One region of the Sphaerisporangium rubeum genome, then DNA from elsewhere that is predicted to be linked to it. Evidence: riboswitches for the same ligand, from Rfam matches in the RefSeq annotation. Region 1 holds a riboswitch; the other holds the start of a gene.
What was found. Region 1 has a riboswitch for cobalamin ahead of BJ992_RS01575 (ribonucleoside-diphosphate reductase subunit alpha). Riboswitches for the same ligand answer to the same signal wherever they lie in the genome.
Positions count from the first base shown of each region.

Region 2: it holds a riboswitch for cobalamin, as region 1 does, so the genes downstream of both, BJ992_RS20900 (helical backbone metal receptor) here and BJ992_RS01575 (ribonucleoside-diphosphate reductase subunit alpha) in region 1, are expected to answer to the same signal.

Region 1 covers NZ_JACHIU010000001.1:375,725-385,289, forward strand. The annotation lists gene BJ992_RS01550 (GNAT family N-acetyltransferase) at 1-722, opposite strand, end outside; gene BJ992_RS01555 (sigma-70 family RNA polymerase sigma factor) at 1,079-1,705, shown strand; gene BJ992_RS01560 (hypothetical protein) at 1,689-2,792, shown strand; gene BJ992_RS01565 (ABC transporter ATP-binding protein) at 2,789-4,123, shown strand; gene BJ992_RS01570 (ABC transporter permease subunit) at 4,120-4,974, shown strand; cobalamin riboswitch at 5,035-5,241, shown strand; gene BJ992_RS01575 (ribonucleoside-diphosphate reductase subunit alpha) at 5,369-7,651, shown strand; gene BJ992_RS01580 (ribonucleotide-diphosphate reductase subunit beta) at 7,648-8,667, shown strand; gene BJ992_RS01585 (hypothetical protein) at 8,712-9,565, opposite strand, start outside.
Region 2 covers NZ_JACHIU010000001.1:4,851,936-4,861,500, forward strand. The annotation lists gene BJ992_RS20870 (DUF6421 family protein) at 1-22, opposite strand, end outside; gene BJ992_RS20875 (zinc ribbon domain-containing protein) at 441-1,997, shown strand; gene BJ992_RS20880 (serine/threonine-protein kinase) at 1,994-3,796, shown strand; gene BJ992_RS20885 (adenosylcobinamide amidohydrolase) at 3,789-4,436, opposite strand; gene BJ992_RS20890 (ATP-binding cassette domain-containing protein) at 4,469-5,263, opposite strand; gene BJ992_RS20895 (FecCD family ABC transporter permease) at 5,260-6,264, opposite strand; gene BJ992_RS20900 (helical backbone metal receptor) at 6,282-7,235, opposite strand; adenosylcobalamin (AdoCbl) riboswitch at 7,279-7,419, opposite strand; gene BJ992_RS20905 (Gfo/Idh/MocA family oxidoreductase) at 7,474-8,328, opposite strand; gene BJ992_RS20910 (cytochrome P450) at 8,744-9,565, shown strand, end outside.

The DNA.
Region 1 (9,565 bases):
CGCGCCGCGATGACGAAACCCACGGGTTCGCCGTCCGGCAGCACACCGACGCGCCACCAGTCGCGCGGAGTGGTGTACTTCTCCATCTCGTCGTCGTACTGCTCCACCGCCGCCTCACGCGGCGTCATGGTCCGCAGGTCGCGCACGCTGTGCGCGTCGAGGGTGCCGTCGAGGATCTCGGTCATCAGGCCGACCAGTTCCTCGCGTCCGGCGACGGGACGGAACGAGAGCCGCTCGCCGGGGTCCGGGACGGGTGTCCCCGGTTCCCACTGGAAGCGCAGCCGCTCCACGAACGGCCTGGCTCCCTGCTCCTCGATCAGCCCGACGAGGCGGTCCACGCCGCGCCGTACGGCCGGGTCGTCCCGCCAGTCGCCGGGGACGAACCGCAGGTACTGCACCGGCGTTCCCTCGCCGGTGACCGCGGCCTGCGCGGTACGGAGGAGGTGACGGGCCGCGGCCTCGTGGCCGTCGGCGCAGTCGAAGATGTCGAAGAGCAGGGGTCGTTCGTCGCCGGTCCGGCACCACCAGCCGGCCCGGGCCACGACCCGGCCCTCGGACAAGGCGACCCACAGCCACTCAGGCCGCCGCCGGCCCGCGCGCAGGTCCCCGGCGATCTCGTGGTCGAAGGCGTAACGGAGCTGGTTGAACAGCTCGACCTCGTCCGGTCCCGTGATGGGACGGACGGTGAGGCCGAGCGGGTACTGTGACGATACTGCGGTCAAGACGCGTTCCTTAGGGGGAGTCGCGCCGTGCCGCCCCCGGTCAGCGGTTCGAACCCGCCCGGGAAGACCGGCGCGCGACGATTCCGGTGATCATGGCCTGCCCTCCTTCCGCGCTCGGCGCGCGCCACGAGGCACGCGAGGTGTGGGTGCCAGTTCTACCGGCCGCTCCGGCGGCCCCGCAAACGATTTACCGGCGGCCGGATCGGTACGACGCTGTGCGGTGCCGTGTGGTTCCGGTGGCGGATCGGTATGACGCTGTGTGGTGCTGTGCGGTTCCGGCGGCGGGATCGCCGCGGCGCGCGTGTGGTCGCGGCGGTGTGATGTCACATGTGGCGCTCCGGCGGTGCTTCATGGATGTGAATGTCGCAGCGCAAGGCACACCGGTCGTCGCGCGGACGGCCGCACCGCCGGGTCAGGGCCGCGCCGGGGTGGTCAGGCGGGCCGAGGGGAAGGACGGCGAGGCGGTGGCGGGTCCGAGGGGTGGCAAGGCCGTCCGCGCCGACCTGGAGCAGGTCTTCCGTACGGCCTATCCGCGGGTCGTGGGGGTCGCCGCCAGGGTGCTCGGCTCGCGGGACGAGGCCGAGGACGTCGCTCAGGAGGTGTTCCTGACGTTCGGCCGGTCCTCGGTCCCCGCCGGGGAGGCGCTCGGCTGGCTGACCGTCGCCGCGGCGCACACCGCGTTGAACCATCTGCGTTCCGGCCGCCGCCGGGCCTCCCGCGAGGAGGCGGCCGACCCCGGTGACGCGGTGTCCCCGGACGTCGCCGACACGGTCATGGCGCGCGAGGAGCGCCGCCGTGTGCGTGCCGCCTTGGCGCGGCTGCCGCGCAAGCAGGCGGTCGCGCTGGTACTGCGGCACAGCGGCCTCAGTTACGCCGAGGTCGCCGCCGCTCTCGATCTTTCTCCCGGCAGCGTGGGGACCACCGTCCGGCGCGCCGAGTCCGCATTGCGTAAGGAGTTGAACCGTCATGCGTCATCCGACTGACGGCACGCTGCGCCGGCTCCTCGACGAGCCGGCCGGTGTCGCCGACGCCGACCGCGCGCACGTCACCGGCTGCGCCGCCTGCCTGTCCGGGCTCGCGACGGCCAGGCAGGACGCGCTGGCCGCACGCGCCGCGCTGGACGTCGAGTTCGCCGAGCGCACGGACGCGGACGCCGACGTGGACGCGGCGTGGCGCCGCCTCTCGCACGCGGTCGCCGCCGAGGAACGGGGGGCCGCGAGCTCGGCCTCCGCACGCCGGTGGCGCGCGCTGCTGCGCAGCCCCGTGGTCGCCGTGTTCGGTGTCGTCGTGCTGCTGACCGGCGCGGGGGCCGCGGCGGCGGGGGACTGGCTGCAGATCTTCCGTGCCAAGCAGATAGCGCCGGTCCGGGCCCCTGAGGCCGAACTGGTGCAGGTGCCGGACCTGTCGGCCTTCGGCAGGCTCGACGTGACGGAGAAGATGAACGTGCGCAAGGTCGCGGGCCCCGACGCCGCGCGCCAGGCCGCGGGTCTTTCCGTGCCTCGGGTGGGGTCGCTGCCGCGCGGCGTCACCGGGGAACCCACCTACCACGTGCTCGGCCGGATGAGCGCGGTGTTCACCTTCTCGGCCGCGACGACGGCACGGACCGCCGCCGCGGCCGGCAAGGCGATCCCACCGGCGCCTGCCGGGCTCGACGGCAGCCAGTTCCGGCTGGTCGCGGGCCCCGGTCTCGCCGCGGTGTGGTCGCGGGGCCGTCCCGTGCCGGCGCTGATCGTGGGACGCGCGGTGGCCCCCGTCGCGTACTCCTCAGGGGTGCCGTTCGCCGCGGCGCGCGACTACCTGCTGTCGCTGGGGCTCATGCCGGAGAGCGTCGCGTCACAGCTGCGGGCCTTCGGCGGTGACGCGGCGACGCTGCCGGTGTTCACGTCGATCGACGAGGTGACGACGTCCACCGCCGACGTCGGCGGTACGCCGGCCACGGTGATCGCCACCCGGGACGGCTCGGTGGCGGCCGTGGTCTGGGTACGCGACGGCGCCGTCACCGCCGTGGCGGGCTCCCTCAGCACCGGCGAGGCCCTGTCGGTGGCACGCGGGCTGAGGTGGGACCGATGACCGCCGACCCCACGGCCGGACCCACGGCCGAGTCCGCGACCGGGTCCACGGCGCCATCCGTGACCGGACCCGCGACAGGATCCGCGACAGGATCCGCGACAGGATCCGCGACAGGATCCGCGACCGGACCCGCGACAGGACCCGCGACAGGACCCGCGACCGGACCCGCGACCGGACCCGCGACCGGACCCGCGACCGGACCCGCGACCGGACCCGCGCTCGACGACGCCGAGCGGCTGGTCGCCGGACTGCCTCCGGCGCCTGCGGTGTGGTGCTCGGGGCTGCGCAAGCGGTACCGGCGGCGTACCGCGGTCGACGGTGTGTCCCTCACCGTCGGCCGCGGCGAGGTGGTGGGGCTGCTCGGGCCGAACGGCGCGGGGAAGACCACCGTCATCAAGATGCTGCTCGGGCTGGTCAGGCCGGACGCCGGTGACGTGATGCTGCTCGGCCGGCCGGGACGGGATCCGCGGGCCAGGGCCCGGGTCGGCTACCTGCCTGAGCTGTTCAGGTACCAGCCGTGGCTCAGTCCCGCCGAGGTGCTGGCCCTGCATGTCCGGCTCTCCGGCGCCTCGGTGCCGGAGAGCGAGCGGCGCGAGTGCCTCGCCGCCGTGGGGCTCGCCGACCGCGCGCGTGACCGGGTCGGGGGGTTCTCCAAGGGGATGCAGCAGCGCCTCGGGCTCGCCGTCGCGCTCGTGGCCCGGCCCGAGCTGGTCGTGCTGGACGAGCCGACCAGCGCGCTGGACCCCCTCGGCCGCGCCGACGTCCGTGACCTCGTGCTCTCGCTCAAGGAGCGCGGGGTCGCGGTCCTGCTCAACTCGCACCTCATCGGTGAGGTCGAACGGGTCTGCGACCGGGTCGTCATCCTCGACAAGGGCCGGGTCGCCGCGTCGGGAAGCCTCGCCGAGCTGCTCGGCCGCCGCGAACTGCGGCTGCGGCTCGACGGCGTCGGCCCCGAGGCGCAGGCCCGGCTCGCCGCCGCCGGCCGCCTCACCGCCGAGGGGGACCGCTACACCGTCACGCTGCCTCCCGGCGAGGACGACTCGGCCGTACCGGACCTCGTGGCCGGCCTCGTCGCACTCGGCGTCCGTGTCCACGCGGTCGAACCGGGCCGCGTCACCCTTGAGGAACGCCTGCTCGACATCCTCCGCACCGACCACAGCACCGGCCAGAGCACCGGCCAGAGCACCGGCCAGACCACCGGCCAGAGCACCGGCCAGACCGCCGACAGGGCTTCCGGCCAGAGTGCCGGCCGAAGCACCCGCCGGACTTTCGGCCGGACTTCGGACCGGACATCCGACCAGACCGCCGACCGGAGTGGTGACCGCGCATGACCGGAAGGACCGTGGCGACCGTCGCCGTGCTCACGCTCAAGGAGGCCTCGCGCCGCCGTGTGCTGCTGGCGGTCGCCGCCATGACGGCCGCGCTGCTCGGGCTCAGCGCCTGGGGGCTCTCCCGGCTGGCCGTCGAGCTCGCGGCGCTCACCACAGGGGAGGCCAGGCTGGTGGCCGCTCAGGTGCTCAACCTGGTGATGTTCGGCTTCAGCCTGATCGCGGCGCTCGGCACCGCGTTCCTGTCCGGCCCCACCATGGCAGGCGAGATCGAGTCGGGTACGGCGCTGTCGATCCTGGCGCGGCCGATCCGCCGGCCCGCGGTGCTCCTCGGCAAGTGGCTCGGTCTCGTGGCCTTCGGCGCCGCCTTCGTGGTGGCGGCGGGACTCGCCGAGTTCCTCATCATGTGGGCCACCCTCGGCTACTGGCCCCCGCAGGCCGCGACCGGTCTCGCGCTCCTGGTGACGCAGACGACCGTGCTGCTCACCCTGGCGTTGCTGCTGTCCACCGTGATCTCGCCGATGGCGTCGGGGATCGTGGCCGTCGGCCTGTTCGGCGCCACGTGGATCGCCGGGGTGATCGGCGGCCTCGGCCAGGCGATGAGCAACGAAGGGGTGGCGCGGGTCGGCACCGTCTCCCGGATCCTGCTGCCGACCGACGGCCTGTGGCGCGGCGCCATGCACGCCTTCCAGGACCCGGCGGCTCTCGCGCGGTTCGGCGGCCCCGCCGTGCGCGGCGGGTTCCCCTTCCTGAGCGTGGCGCCGCTCACCGCCGCCTACCTGACGTGGACCGTCCTGTGGATCGCGCTGGTGTTCTGCCTCGCCGCCATGGCCTTCGCACGCCGCGACCTGTGACCTGACCCCTGCCGCACCCCGCCACTACATGTTGGACGTGACAAGTCCGAGGCGCCTATATATGGTTTCCGTGCGTCCGGTCCGGCCGTCCGTCAAGGAGGGCCGGGGCAAGAGGGAACCCGGTGGAAGTCCGGGACTGCCCCGCAGCGGTGAGTGGGAACGACCGCCGTCACCACGCACTGGGCCTCCGGGCCCGGGAAGCGACGGCCAGTAGGAACGAGCAAGGTGCCCGCGAGTCCGAAGACCTGCCGGTCGCGCCGCGTGCCGCTCATCGGCGCGCGGCAGGTCCGGGGTCGCGCGGGACGGCCCGCGGCTCCGGCACGGGGGAGGGTTCCCCGGCGGCGCCTCCTCGCGCGTGCCCGGCCACGTCGGCCGAGTTCGCGAGGAGAGAACGGTGACGGTCACCGAGCAAGAGTTGACGGCGCACGACGCGGTCCTGCGGGCCGTGGAGCGGTGGACGGACGGCCTGCCGGACGTCGACCCGCGCCGGGTGGCGGCGAGGACGGCCGCCGGGCTGCACGACGGCGCGAGCGCCGGCGAGGTGGAACTGCTGACGATCCAGACGGCCGCGGAGCTGACCGGCGAGGAGCCTCAGTACTCGCGGCTGGCCGCGCGGCTGCTGGCGGCGCGGATCGGCGACGAGGTGCGCGGCCAGGGGCCGCGGTCGTTCAGCGAGGCGATCGGTCTCGGCCACCGGCTGGGGCTCGTCGGCGACCCGACGGCGCGGTTCGTCGCGGCGCACGCGGCGGAGCTGGACGGCGCGGTGGACACCGCGGCCGACCTGCGGTTCGAGTACTTCGGGCTGCGGACGGTGCACGACAGGTACCTGCTGCGGCACCCGGTGACGCGGCTGGTGGTCGAGACGCCGCAGTACTGGCTGCTGCGGGTGGCGTGCGGGCTGGCCGGGTCGCCGGCCGAGGCGATCGGGTTCTACCGGCTGATGTCGTCGCTGGCGTACCTGCCGAGTTCGCCGACGCTGTTCAACTCCGGCACCCGGCACACCCAGATGTCCTCGTGCTACCTGGTCGACTCGCCGCGTGACGACCTCGGCTCGATCTACAGCCGCTACACGCAGGTGGCGCACCTGTCGAAGTTCGCCGGCGGCATCGGGATCTCGTGGTCGCGGGTGCGGTCGCGCGGCGCGCTGATCCGCGGCACCAACGGCCGGTCCAACGGCATCGTGCCGTGGCTGCGCACACTGGACGCCTCGGTGGCGGCCGTCAACCAGGGGGGACGCCGCAAAGGCGCCGCGTGCGTCTACCTGGAGCCGTGGCACCCGGACGTCGAGGAGTTCCTCGAACTGCGGGACAACACCGGCGAGCACGCGCGCCGTACGCACAACCTGAACCTCGCCAACTGGGTGCCTGACGAGTTCATGCGCCGCGTGGAGGCCGGCGGCGTGTGGTCGCTGTTCGACCCCGACGAGGTGCCGGAGCTTCCCGACCTGTGGGGTGACGAGTTCGACGCCGCGTACCGTGAGGCGGAGGCCGCGGGACGGTACGTGCGGCAGGTGGCGGCCCGCGACCTGTACGCCAAGATGATGCGCACGCTGGCGCAGACCGGCAACGGCTGGATGACGTTCAAGGACACCGCGAACCGGCTGTGCAACCAGGCCGCAGAGCCCGGCAACGTGGTGCACCTGTCGAACCTGTGCACCGAGATCATCGAGGTGTCGAGCGACACCGAGACCGCGGTGTGCAACCTCGGCTCGGTCAACCTGGCGGCCCACCTCGGCGCCGGCGGCATGGACTGGGACCGGCTGCGCGCGACGGTGCGCACCGCCGTCACGTTCCTGGACCGTGTGATCGACGTCAACTACTACCCCAGCGAGGAGGCCGCGGCGAGCAACCCGCGCTGGCGGCCGGTGGGGCTCGGCGTCATGGGGTTGCAGGACGTGTTCTTCGCGCTGCGCCTGCCGTTCGACTCCGCCGAGGCCAAGGAGCTGTCCACCCGGATCGCCGAGGAGATCTACCTGGCCGCGCTGGACACCTCCGCGGACCTCGCGGCGCGCTTCGGCCCGCATCCGGCGTACCGGCAGACCTGGGCCGCCAGGGGACGACTCCAGCCGGACCTGTGGAGCCTGCCGCCGTCCCCGCGCTGGGACGAGGTACGGGCCAAGATCGCCGAGCACGGGCTGCGCAACAGCCTGCTGGTGGCGATCGCGCCGACCGCGACCATCGCCTCCATCGCCGGCTGCCACGAGTGCGTCGAGCCGCAGGTGTCCAACCTGTTCAAGCGCGAGACCCTCAGCGGCGAATTCCTGCAGATCAACAACGCGCTGGTGGCCGAGCTGAAATCCAGAGGGCTGTGGACCGAGCGGGTGCGGGCCGCGATCCGGCGGGCCGAGGGCTCGGTGCGGGACGTCACCGGGTTGCCGGCCGAGGTGCGGCACCTGTTCCGCACGGCGTGGGAACTGCCGCAGCGCGCTCTGATCGACATGGCGGCGGCCCGCGCGCCGTACATCGACCAGAGCCAGTCGCTCAACCTGTTCCTGGCCTCCCCCACCATCGACAAGCTGTCCTCGATGTACCTGTACGCCTGGAAGTCGGGCCTGAAGACCACCTACTACCTGCGGTCCCGGCCCGCCACCCGCATCCAGCAGGCCACCGTGCCGATCGCCGAGGAGACCGTCGCGTGCTCGCTGGAGAACCCCGAGTCCTGCGAGGCGTGCCAGTGACCGCGACACAGGAGACCCCGATGCTGCTCGACCCCGGCATGAACCTCACGCTGCGGCCCATGCGCTACCCACTGTTCTTCGACCGCTTCCGCGACGCGATCAAGAACACCTGGACCGTGGAGGAGGTGGACCTGCACTCCGACCTCGCCGACCTCGACCGGCTGTCCCCGGCGGAACGGCACCTGGTCGGCCGCCTCGTGGCGTTCTTCGCCACCGGCGACACCATCGTCGCCAACAACCTGGTGCTCAACCTGTACCAGCACGTCAACGCGCCGGAGGCCCGGCTGTACCTGTCGCGCCAGCTCTTCGAGGAGGCCGTGCACGTCCAGTTCTACCTGAACCTGCTCGACACCTACGTCCCCGACGAGACCGAACGCGCCGAGGCGTTCGCCGCGGTGGAGAACATCCCGTCCATCCGGCGCAAGGCCGAGTTCTGTTTCCGCTGGATCGACTCCCTGGCCGGCCTGCGGACCCTGTCCACCAAGCAGGACCGGCGCGCGTTCCTGCTGAACCTCATCTGTTTCGCCGCCTGCATCGAGGGCCTGTTCTTCTACGGCGCCTTCGCGTACGTGTACTTCCTGCGTTCGCGGGGCCTGCTCAACGGCCTCGCCTCCGGCACCAACTGGGTCTTCCGCGACGAGTCCATGCACATGGCCTTCGCCTTCGACGTCATCGACGTGGCACGCGCCGAGGAACCGGACCTGTTCGACGACGACCTCAAGGCCGACGTGCGGCGCATGCTGGCCGAGGCCGTGGACTGCGAGGCGCAGTTCGCCGAGGACCTGCTCGGCCACGGCGTCCCCGGCCTGTCCCTGGCCGGCATGCGCGCCTACCTGGAGCACGTCGCCGACCGCCGCCTGGCCCAGCTCGGCATTCCCCCGCTGTACGGGTCGCGCAACCCCTTCACGTTCATGGAGCTGCAGGACGTGCAGGAGCTGTCCAACTTCTTCGAGCGCCGGGTGTCGTCCTACCAGGTCGCCGTCACCGGAAGCGTCTCCTTCGACGCCGACTTCTGAAAGGCCCCGCGGCGGCGCCTGGAGGGGTGCCGCCGCGGCGACGGTCAGGTGGCGAACAGCAGGAACAGGCCCAAGGCGGTGTACAGCAGCATCAGCACCAGCAGCGGGACCTGGCCCGCGACCGCGGTCCTGCGGTCGAACAGGCGGAGCGCGCGGTCGTGCGCGAGCACGGTGCCGAGGACGTGGCCGATGACGATCACCGTCACCTGGAGCATGGCCGTCCCCGCCGGTGACGTCCCGAACGCCTGGACCTTCCACCCGCCGGTGCCGAGCCAGTTCGCTCCGGTGCCGAGCGGGTCGGACAGCAGGGCCAGGGTGCGCTGTCCTTCCAGGACGAACAGGGTGAAGTAGTGCGCCACGAGGTAGCCGACGGCGATCGGGACGATCGAGTGCGCCAGTTCACCGGCGAGTTCGCGCGCGGACCGGCCGGTGCGTCTCGCGGCGAGGCCGGTCGTGGCGAGGTACGCGGCGAGCACGAAGGCGATCACCAGCATCAGGCCCGCCGTGCCGGCCACCGGCGCGGGGACGATGCCGTTCTGCAGCACGCGGACCCACACCGGTGCGTTGGACAGGCTGTCGTACATCGTGGACCCGAGCAGCACCACGACGAACGCCACGAGGCCGGGGGCCGGTCGCAGGCCCGCGATGCCGTCGAGCGGATGCCGCCAGACGAGTGTCCCGTCCTCGCGCCGCGCCACCAGAGCCAGCCGGCCCGCGACGGCGCTGTAGGCCTCGAACGCGTCACCGCGGTCGAACCATCGCGATCCGTACACGGCCGCGCCGGCGAGCATGGCGAGCGCGTACACGCCGAGCCACACGCCGAGCACGGGAAGGGTCGCGCGCTGCGGCGCCACCAGCTCCAGCCAGACGAAGGCGAACAACCCGGCGGCGGCCGGCC
Region 2 (9,565 bases), 4.5 Mb from region 1:
GCACCCGCGGGAAAGCCGTCATCGTCGTCCACCCCTCCTCGTACAGAAAATATCCGGCATCGTACCGATTTATACGGAAAATATACACAGGGATGTGGGTGAAGCGGGAACTCGTGTCGCGCCGGGCCGGTGCGGCGACGGCCGGTGTCCGCGCCACGCGCCGCGGCCCCGGGGACCGAGCCGCCGGGAGGCGATCGCAGCGCGCTCAACGACCGATTGCAACTGCGTGACGGCAGCGTGTTGAGGCTTGTCGAGTGCCGGTACCGCTGCGACGCTGGTAACACACTGATCGGGAATTGGAGGCGGAGATGCCCCGCCTGTACCATCTCGTCGCGGGGTTAGGCGCTCTTGGATCGCTCGCCCTCGGCGTGCACCCTCACCCAAGCGGCTCGACCGACCGAGTGACGCCTGGAACGGTCCGGGTCGAGGCCCGGTCCCACGTGACGATCAACCTGCTCGACGACCGGGGGGTCATCCAGCAGGTGGTCCGCGAGTACGACACCCCGGTGGGTTCCGGGAGCGGTTTCGTGGTGGCGCCTGACGGGGTCGTCGTCACCGCGACCGGTGTCGTGCAGTCCGGCAAGGACCCCGCGGTGTACGCCGCCAACCGCGCGTTCGCCGAGTACTTCGACGTGAACATCCCCGCCGACTTCTCCCGTCACAAGCTCAAGGACCCCGGCCTCAACCGCCGGCTCCAGGCCTGCTACCCGCCGCAGGGGGCCAACTCCACCTGCATCATCACGGCCGCCACCAAGGTCACCGTGTTCCCGTTCGCCGACCCGCCGGCCCCCGAGGGCTACCCGGCCGACCTGCTGCACACCGGCGCGTCCGCCGGGGCTCCGGCCGTGCTCAAGATGGCCAAAGGCGGCGAGGACTCCACCCTGCCGACGGTCCCGCTCGGCGCGTCGCTCGGCAGCGGCATCGAGTCGGTGGACGCGATCGGCACGCCGGTCCGGCCGAACGCCAAGACGCCGCCGAAGGTCGTGACGGCGCACCTCGACCCGCCGGGGGGCCGCACGTTCAAGGCCGCCGAGCGCGGCAAGCTCGACGACTTCCTGGACGACGACGGCCAGGGGGCCGCCGTGATCGACGACGGCAAGAGCGAGGTCATCGGCATGCTCGCCGGTGGCGGCGGCACGGCGCAGACCCTGACCCCCGTGGAGGACATCCGCACGGCCCTGGTCGCCGCCGGCGTCACCCCCCGCCGGGGTCCGGTGGACGTGGTGTACGAGACGGCCCTGGCCCCCTACCACAACAAGTTCTACGCCAACTCGGTGCCGGTGCTGGAGCAGGTGCTGCGCCTGCGACCCGACCACGCGGTCGCGCAGGACCACCTGCGGTTCGCGCGCGCCAACCGCGGCGCCGCGCCGTCGGCGTCCCGTACATCCACCGCGGCCGCCGGTGTCCCGGCACCCGACCGCGTCACCTGGTCCCCGTTGGCGCTCGGCGCGGCCGGGGTGGTCCTCGCCGCCGTCATCGTGGCGATCGCCGTCCCTCTCACCGTCCGCAGGCGCCGCCGCGCCGCCACGGCGCAGCCGCCGCTCGAACCGGTGAGCACCGCCGCGACCCGGCCGCCGCACGGCACCATCGAGTTCCCCGCCGCCGGCGGGGGTTCCCACCCGCCGGTCCCCCGTCCCGCCGGGCCGCCGGCCCTGGCGGCCACCGGCGCGCCGGACACGAGGCCGGCCCCGTCCGGGCCCGAGACGTCGGGGCCGAGGGCCCGCGCCGCGGGGCCGGAGGCCGACAGGTCGGCCGACACCTGGGTCGCGGGGGCCCGCAGGCCGGGTGCCGACTCTCGTGACGGCGACGGGCCGGGGACGGCGCCGCAGCCCGCGGTAGGGTCGGCCGGTGCCCCCATGCCGTCCGCAGGCGCGTCCGGTGACGCGTCCGCCGGTGGGGGGCCGTCCGGTCAGCTGCAGTTCTGCACGCAGTGCGGCATGCGGCTCGGCAAGGCGCACCGGTTCTGCGGGTTCTGCGGTCACGCGGTGGAGCGATGAGCGAGCAAGGGTTCTCCATGCCGCCGCTGGCCGGCGCGCGGGTCGGCGACTACGACGTGGAGGCCGTGGTCGGCCGAGGCGGCATGGCCACGGTGTACCGGGCCAGGGACCGCAGGCTCGGCCGGGCCGTCGCGCTCAAGGTGCTCGCGCCGCAGCTCACGCAGGACCCCCGGTTCCGTGACCGGTTCGTCCGGGAGTCGCGGCTGGTCGCGGCGGTGGACCACCCCAACATCATCCCGATCTACGAGGCGGGGGAACGCGACGACCTGCTGTTCATCGCGATGCGGTACGTCGAGGGGTCCGACCTGCGCGACGTGATCCAGTCGTCCGGCGCGCTGCCGGTGGCCCGCGCGTACCGGCTGTTCACGCAGATCGCCTCGGCGCTGGACGCGGCGCACCAGAACGGGCTGGTGCACCGCGACGTCAAACCGGCGAACATCCTGGTGACCGAGGGGTCCGAGCGGGACCCCGAGCACATCTACCTCACCGACTTCGGGCTGACCAAGAGCACGTTCTCGGAGGCCGGGCTGACCAGCCACGGTCATTTCATGGGGACGCCGCGGTACGTCGCGCCTGAGCAGATCCGCGGGCTCACCGTGGACGGCCGCAGCGACCTGTACGCGTTCGCGTGCGTGGTGTACGAGGCGCTGGCGGGTCAGCCGCCGTTCCAGCGGGAGACCGAGCTGGCGCTGCTGTACGCGCACGTGTCGCACGAGCCGCCGCCGCTGACGCCGTACCGGCAGGACCTGCCGCACGCGGTGAACCGCGTCATGGCGCGCGCGCTCGCCAAGACCCCCGGCGAGCGGTTCGGCACCTGCGGCGAGTTCGTGACCGCGCTGCGCGACGCGATCAGCGGCGAGGACGACGCGCACAGCCCGCCGCGGGGCCGCACCACGTGGCCGCCGGCCGAGGGCCCGGTGCCGCGGCCCTCGGTGGAGCACCAGCCCGCGCGGACACCTCCGGAGGGCCGTCCCTCCTGGAACCCGCCGGACGGCCACCACCCCGGCCCCTCGTCGTACCCGCCGCCGGCCTCAGGCGGTCACAGCGTGCCGGGTCAGGGGGGGTACCTGCCGGCCGGCCAGGACGGCCACTCCCTGCCTCCCGGTTACGAGCGGTACGGTCACGGCGATCCCGCGCAGCTCACGCACCCCGGGGCGGAGCCGGCGCGCAAGAAGCGCGGGGCCCCGGTCGGGGTGCTCGCCGGCGCGGGTGCGGTCGTCGTGGCGCTGGCGGTCGCCGCCTGGCTGCTGTTCGGCCAGGGGACGTCCCCGCTGGCGGCCCCGGACAAGCGGTATCCCGGCACGACCGCCGCGCCGTTCTCGTTCGAGTACCCGGGGACGTGGTCGGCGGTCACGCACGCCGACGAGTACGTGGTGGTGTCCCCGGCCGCGCAGCAGTTCGACGCGTTGTTCTCCGTCCCCATCGCCTCGGACTGGTCGGCCGTCAACCAGCTCCTCGCGAGTTCCCCCGGCCAGGCGACCGGGGTGTTCGCCAGGGTCAGCGACACCATCACGACGTCCGACTCGCCGGAGTCGCTGCGCCGCAGCCTGAGCTTCGTCCTGCCGGGGCCGGCCGAGTTCGCCTCGGCGCCGTCGACCGCCACCATCGGCGGCCGTCCGGCGTTCAAGCTCACCGGCGTCGTCAACGACCCCGCTCAGCAGGGCCGTCTCGACCTGGTGGTCTACATCGTCGGCCGCGGCCAGGGCCAGCCGGTGGCGCTGATCGCGTTCTACTGTCCCCCGGCCAAGTGCGACGCCACGGCCATCGACCATCTGCTCGGCACGCTGACCTTCACCTAGCGTTCCAGCGGCCCCAGGTGCGCGCGCCGTCGAGGACGGCACGGTGGACGGCGCGCGCGATCCTGGCCCCCCACACCGACCTCGGGCCGCCGAACGGCTCGGCCGGGCCGTGGTCGGGGGTGGCGACGCAGACGGCGTCGGAGGCGGTGCCGGTGCAGGCGTAGCCGGCGTCGAGCAGGGCCTGGGTCTTGGCCTCGGTGACGGTCATGACGGCGTTGACGAGCGCGGCGTCGCTCAGCGCGACGGGGACGGCCACGATGATGTTGACGGTGCCGGGACGAGGGGCCGGGGGACGCGGCTCGGGGTCCTGCGCGCCGTCCGGCGCGGCGGCCCAGGTGGGGACGCGCAGGCCGACGGTGGCGACGGCCTCGGCGCCGTGGTCGGCGGCACGGGTGTGGTGGTCGACGGACGCCGCGGTCAGCATGCCGACACCGGGACCGGCCGGCGCCATCTGACGCAGGTGCTCCACCGGGTCGGTGCGCGAGTAGGCGGCGTCGACCTGCGCGTTCAGCACCCACTCGCCGGGGCCGATGCCGCCGCCGAGGACCGCCGAGGAGATCATGCGCCAGCCGGGGCCGAACCGCCACAGCAGCGAGGCCAGCCGCGCGCCGTCCTCGTGCCGGTGACTCAGCGACAACATCGGCTCTCCTCGCGTGCCGGGGCCCGGGAATCCTACCGGCCGCCGGGACGCACCAGGTGGACCTGGGGGCGGCCGTCCCGGCCGGGGGTGACGGCGACGTGCGCGGCGAAGTGCCGCGACAGGACGGGTTCGGTGAGCACGTCTCCGGGGGGTCCCGCGGCGACGGGACGGCCGTCGGCCAGCAGGAGGAGGGTGTCGGCGTACTGCGCCGCTAGGCCGAGGTCGTGCAGGGTGGTGACGACGGTCAGGCCGTCGGCCAGGCGCAGGCTGTCGAGGAGTTCGAGCACCTGCTGCTGGTGGCCGAGGTCCAACGCGGTGGTGGGTTCGTCGAGCAGGAGCACCGGGGCCTGCTGCGCGAGCGCGCGTGCGATGACGACACGCTGACGTTCACCGCCGGACAGGTGGCCGAGGGGCCGGGTGGCGAGACCGGTGAGGTCGAGGCGTTCCAGGACCGACCAGGTGACGTCCCGGTCGTGCCTGCTCTCCCTGCCGAGGTAGGGGATGTAGGGGGTGCGGCCGAGCAGCGCGTACTCGCGCACGGTGAGGGCCGGCGGCAGCAGCGGGGTCTGCGGCGCGTACGCCATGAGCCTGGCGCGCCGCCGGGCCGGCAGGCCGCGCACGGCGGTGCCGCCGACGAGCACGTCGCCGCGCACGTCGAGCAGGCCGCTCATGGCGCGCAGCAGCGTGGTCTTCCCCGCGCCGTTCGGGCCGATCACGGCGAGCCACTCCCCCGGCGCGGCGGTGAGGCCGACGCCGGACAGCACGGGCCGGCCGTCCAGATCGGCGGACAGGCCGGTGACGACGACTCCCCCGCTCCGGCCGGTCACGGGTCGGCCGTCCGGGTGGCGCGCAGGACGGCGACGAAGAACGGCGCGCCGACGAACGCGGTGACGACGCCGATCGGCAGCTCGGCGGGGGCCAGCGCGGTGCGGGCCACCAGGTCGGCGAGGACGAGGAACCCGGCTCCCGCCAGCAGGGACAGCGGCAGCACCACGCGGTAGGAGCCGCCGGCGAGGCGCCGCACGGCGTGCGGCACGACGACGCCGACGAAACCGATGAGGCCGCCGACGGCCACGGCCGACGCGGTGGCCAGCGACGCCGCGCACAGGATCACCAGGCGGGCCCGTGCGGCGTTCACCCCGAGTCCCGAGGCCTCGTCGTCGCCGACGGACAGCACGTCGAGCACGCGGCCGTGCGCGAGCAGCACGGCGGCCGACACCGCGGCGTACGGCAGGACCATGCGGACCTGCGACCAGTCGGAGCCGATGCCGCCGAGGATCCAGGCGTAGATGCGTTGCAGCCGGTCCACCTTGATCTGCTGCGCGAACGCCTGCAACGCCGACAGGAACGACGAGACCGCGATCCCGGCGAGCAGCAGCGTGGCCGTGCCGCCGCCGCGTCCGGCGGTGCGGCCGAGCGCGTACGCGAGCAGCACCCCGCCTGCCGCGCCGCCGAACGCCGCGAGCGGCACCAGCGCGTCCACGTCGACCAGCACGATCATCAAGGTGGCGGTGAACCCGGCCCCGGCCGCCGCGCCGAGCAGGTAGGGGTCGGCGAGCGGGTTGCGGAACACCCCTTGGTACCCGGCCCCCGCCATGGCGAGCATGCCGCCGACGAGCGCGGCGAGCAGCACGCGCGGCACCCGGAGCTGGAACAGCAGGCCGTACTCCACCGGTGACAGGCCGGGGTCGGCCGACACCAGCGGCAGCCGGTCGAGCAGCGCCAGCAGCACCCCTTTGACCGGGATGCCGGCCGCGCCGGCGACGAGCCCGGCGAGCAGGCACGCCACCAGCGCGGCCGACGCGGCGAGGTAGCCGGCCGGCCGCACCCAGGCGGGCCGCGGGTTCAGGCCGCGGCCTTGGCGACGGCCGCGCCGACCGTCTCGATGAGGTCGGCCACCCGCGGTCCCCAGCGGGACGCGATGTCGTCGTCGAGCAGGACGACCTGGTCCTTGGCGATGGCCGACAGGCCACCCCAGCCGGGCCGCTTGGCCAGGGTCTCCTTGTTCTGGCCGCAGCACTTGGTGTCGGCGAGGAAGACCAGGTCGGGGTCGGCCTTCACCACGAACTCACCGGACAGCTTGGGGTAGCCGCCGGCCGGGTCGGGGGCCTCGTCGGCGATGTTGACGAGGCCGAACAGGCCGTAGATCTGGCCGATGAAGGTGGTGGACGTCACCGAGTACGGCGTGCTGTCGAGCTCGTGGTAGAACGTGAGCTTCTTGTCCTTGGGTGCGGCGGCGGTGAGCGTGTCGATGCGCTGCCGCATCGCGGTGACGGCCTCCTGCGCCTTGGCGGTGTTGCCGGTGGCGGCGCCGAGGTCGGTCATCTGGTCGTAGCTGTCGTCGAGTTTCACCGCGGCGGGTTCGAGCAGCACCGGCACGCCGACCTTGCCGAGCGCGGCGACGATGCCGCCGGTGTCGTTGGCGAGCACCACCAGGTCGGGCTTGGTCGCGATGATCGCCTCGGCGTTGGGCTTGTATCCGGAGAGGTCGGTCTTCGGCGCCTCGGCGGGGAAGGTCGACTGGTCGTCCACCGCGACGACCTGCGGGCCGGCGCCGACGGCGAACAGCATCTCCGTGGCGCTCGGCGACAGCGACACGACGCGGGACGGCCGGGCCGCCACGGTGACGGCGCCGTTGCCGGCCTGGACGGTGACCGGGAACGTGCCGGCCGTGGCGGCGGGGGAAGCGGGGGCCGGAGCGGCGGTCGACGCGGCGGGGGCGGGGTCGCTCGCCCCGCATCCGGCGAGCACCGGCAGTCCGAGCACCAGGCCCGCCACGGCCATGCGAAGCAGCCTCACGAGGGTTCCTCCTGATCGCCGCGGAGCAGAGGGACCCGGGTGACGGATCACCCTTTTCCACGAGGGTTGACGGCGTCCACGCGGCGTGCAGGCGACCTGGCTCGGCCCTCGGGGGCCTCACAGTTGCGGGACAGCGCCGGACTTCCACCGGACTTCGCTGCGCGCCACGCGTACCCGAACCGTACCAATCCCCGGCGGATCCACCAGGCCCGGTCCGGTAACGGCCTGGTTTCCCGTGTCAGACGAGCTGGGCCTCGGCGGCGGCGAGCACCTCCTGGAGGTGGAGGCCGTGCGCGGCGTTCAGGGGGTGGTCCAGGCGCCGCTCGCGTACGGTGGCGGCGAAGTCGGCGGCCATCTCGGGGAACACGTCGTAGCCGAGGTCGCCGCCGTCCAGGGTCTCGCTGCCGTGCTGGCCGTAGACCGAGACGCGTGAGGTGCCGCGCTCCACGGTGGCGGCCATGGTCAGCGACGCCTCGCTCACCGCGCCGGTCGCGTGGTCCAGCAGCAGGCCGGTCCAGCCGAGGGGGTGGCCGTGCGCGCGGACGGCCACGACGCGGCCGAGCGCGGCGTCCAGCATGTCGATCATGTGAGGACCGAGGTCGAGGATGGCGCCGCGCTCGCGCCGCCACGGCGACTTGATGGTGTGCAGCGCGCCGGAGATGTTGACGGCGTGGCCGCCGAACGGCGCGATGGCGCGGACCCGGTCGAGGAAGGCGCGGGTGGCCGGTGAGTAGCGGAACGTGAGCACCATCTGGCTCGGCACCCCGGCCTCGGCGATGGCGCCGGCGAGGCGGCGCGCGCCGTCCAGGTCGGCGGCCAGCGGTTTCTCCAGCAGCAGCGCCTTGCCGGCCTTGGCGGCCCGCGCGGCGAGGTCGGCCTGCACGTGGGGTGGCACGCAGAAGGCGACCGCCTCGCACACCTCGAATAGCTCCTCGACGCGTTCGTAGACCGGGACGCCGAGCCTGGCGGCGGACCTCGGCCGGCGGGCCCAGACCCCGGCGAGCCGGGTGTGCGGGCCTTTGGCCAATGTGGGTGCGTGTACCGCCTCGGCCCACGGTCCCGCTCCGACCAGGCCCACAGAAACCGGCTCCACAGCGCTCCATTCCCCGAAATGTCGTGATTGTTGGTAATACCGTGATGCCGAGCGCGGGCCGTCGCGGGGTCGTCCCCGACGGCACGACGATGCTTTCGGCGGCGGCGGCCTGCGGAAACGTAAGGTGACGAGAGCGCGGCCCGCCGTCGTACACCCGGTTCGTACGCACGGTCCGGCCCTCTGGTTCACCAGGCCGCGCAGGAACTTGTGCGCATTCTTGGCGATTGCCCCATTGATACGAGTCTGACTACTAGGGGTTGATCGACGTCAGTGATCGTGATAGGTCTCGCATCACGTGTATTTAGCCGTAAGAGCGTTTTGTCTTCTTTGAAGCTCTTGCGGCACCCGGTGCGCGAGGGAGCACTGTCACCGTCAGTGGTCTTACCGGGTGGACGAAAGTGGGAGACACAACACGATGCCGTTCGTTGGTGGCGTGCCGCGGATCCGGCACGCCGTACGAGGCACTCTCACCCGAGCGATGCCACGCCTGGCCCGTGAACCGGCCGACAGCCTGGCGTCGTTGGGTGTGGCCGCGGGTGGGGACGTCGTCCGGCTGCGGCTCGGGCCGTTCCGTCCTTATCTGGTGACCCACCCCGATCACGTGCAGCACGTGCTGCGGGGCAACTGGACCAACTACGTGCGCGAAGGCATGTTCTGGCGTCCGCTGAACCGCCTGCTCGGCGACGGCATCCTCGGTGACGGCGACACCTGGGCCGGCAGCCGGAAGATCCTGCAGCAGGTCTTCACCGCCAAGTACGTCACCTCGCTGGCCGGCGCCATCGCCGCCACCATCGACACGCGGGTCGCCGAGCTCGACCGGCACGCGAGCACCGGCCGGCCCGTGGACGCCGCGCGCGAGATGGCCGCCATCGTCAACCAGAGCGTGGTGCGCGTGCTGTTCGGCGACGCCATCTCCCGCGAGGACAGCGAGCGGCTCATCACCGCCTACCACACGGCCGACGCGGCGGTGTCGTTCCGCCTGCTGATGCCGTTCCTGCCGTACGGCATCAGGGTGCCCGGCGACCGCGCGTTCCTCGCCGCGGTGCGCACCGTGGACGACGTGGTGCTGCCGGTGATCCGGCGCAGGGCCGCCGGGACCGGCGCGGACGGCGACGACGTGGTGTCCGCGCTGTGCCGCGCGCACGCGGCGGACGGCGTGGACGGCGTGGACGAGCGGCGGGTCCGCGACGACCTGGTCAGCGTCTACGCCGCCGCCTCCGAGACCACCGCGACCACT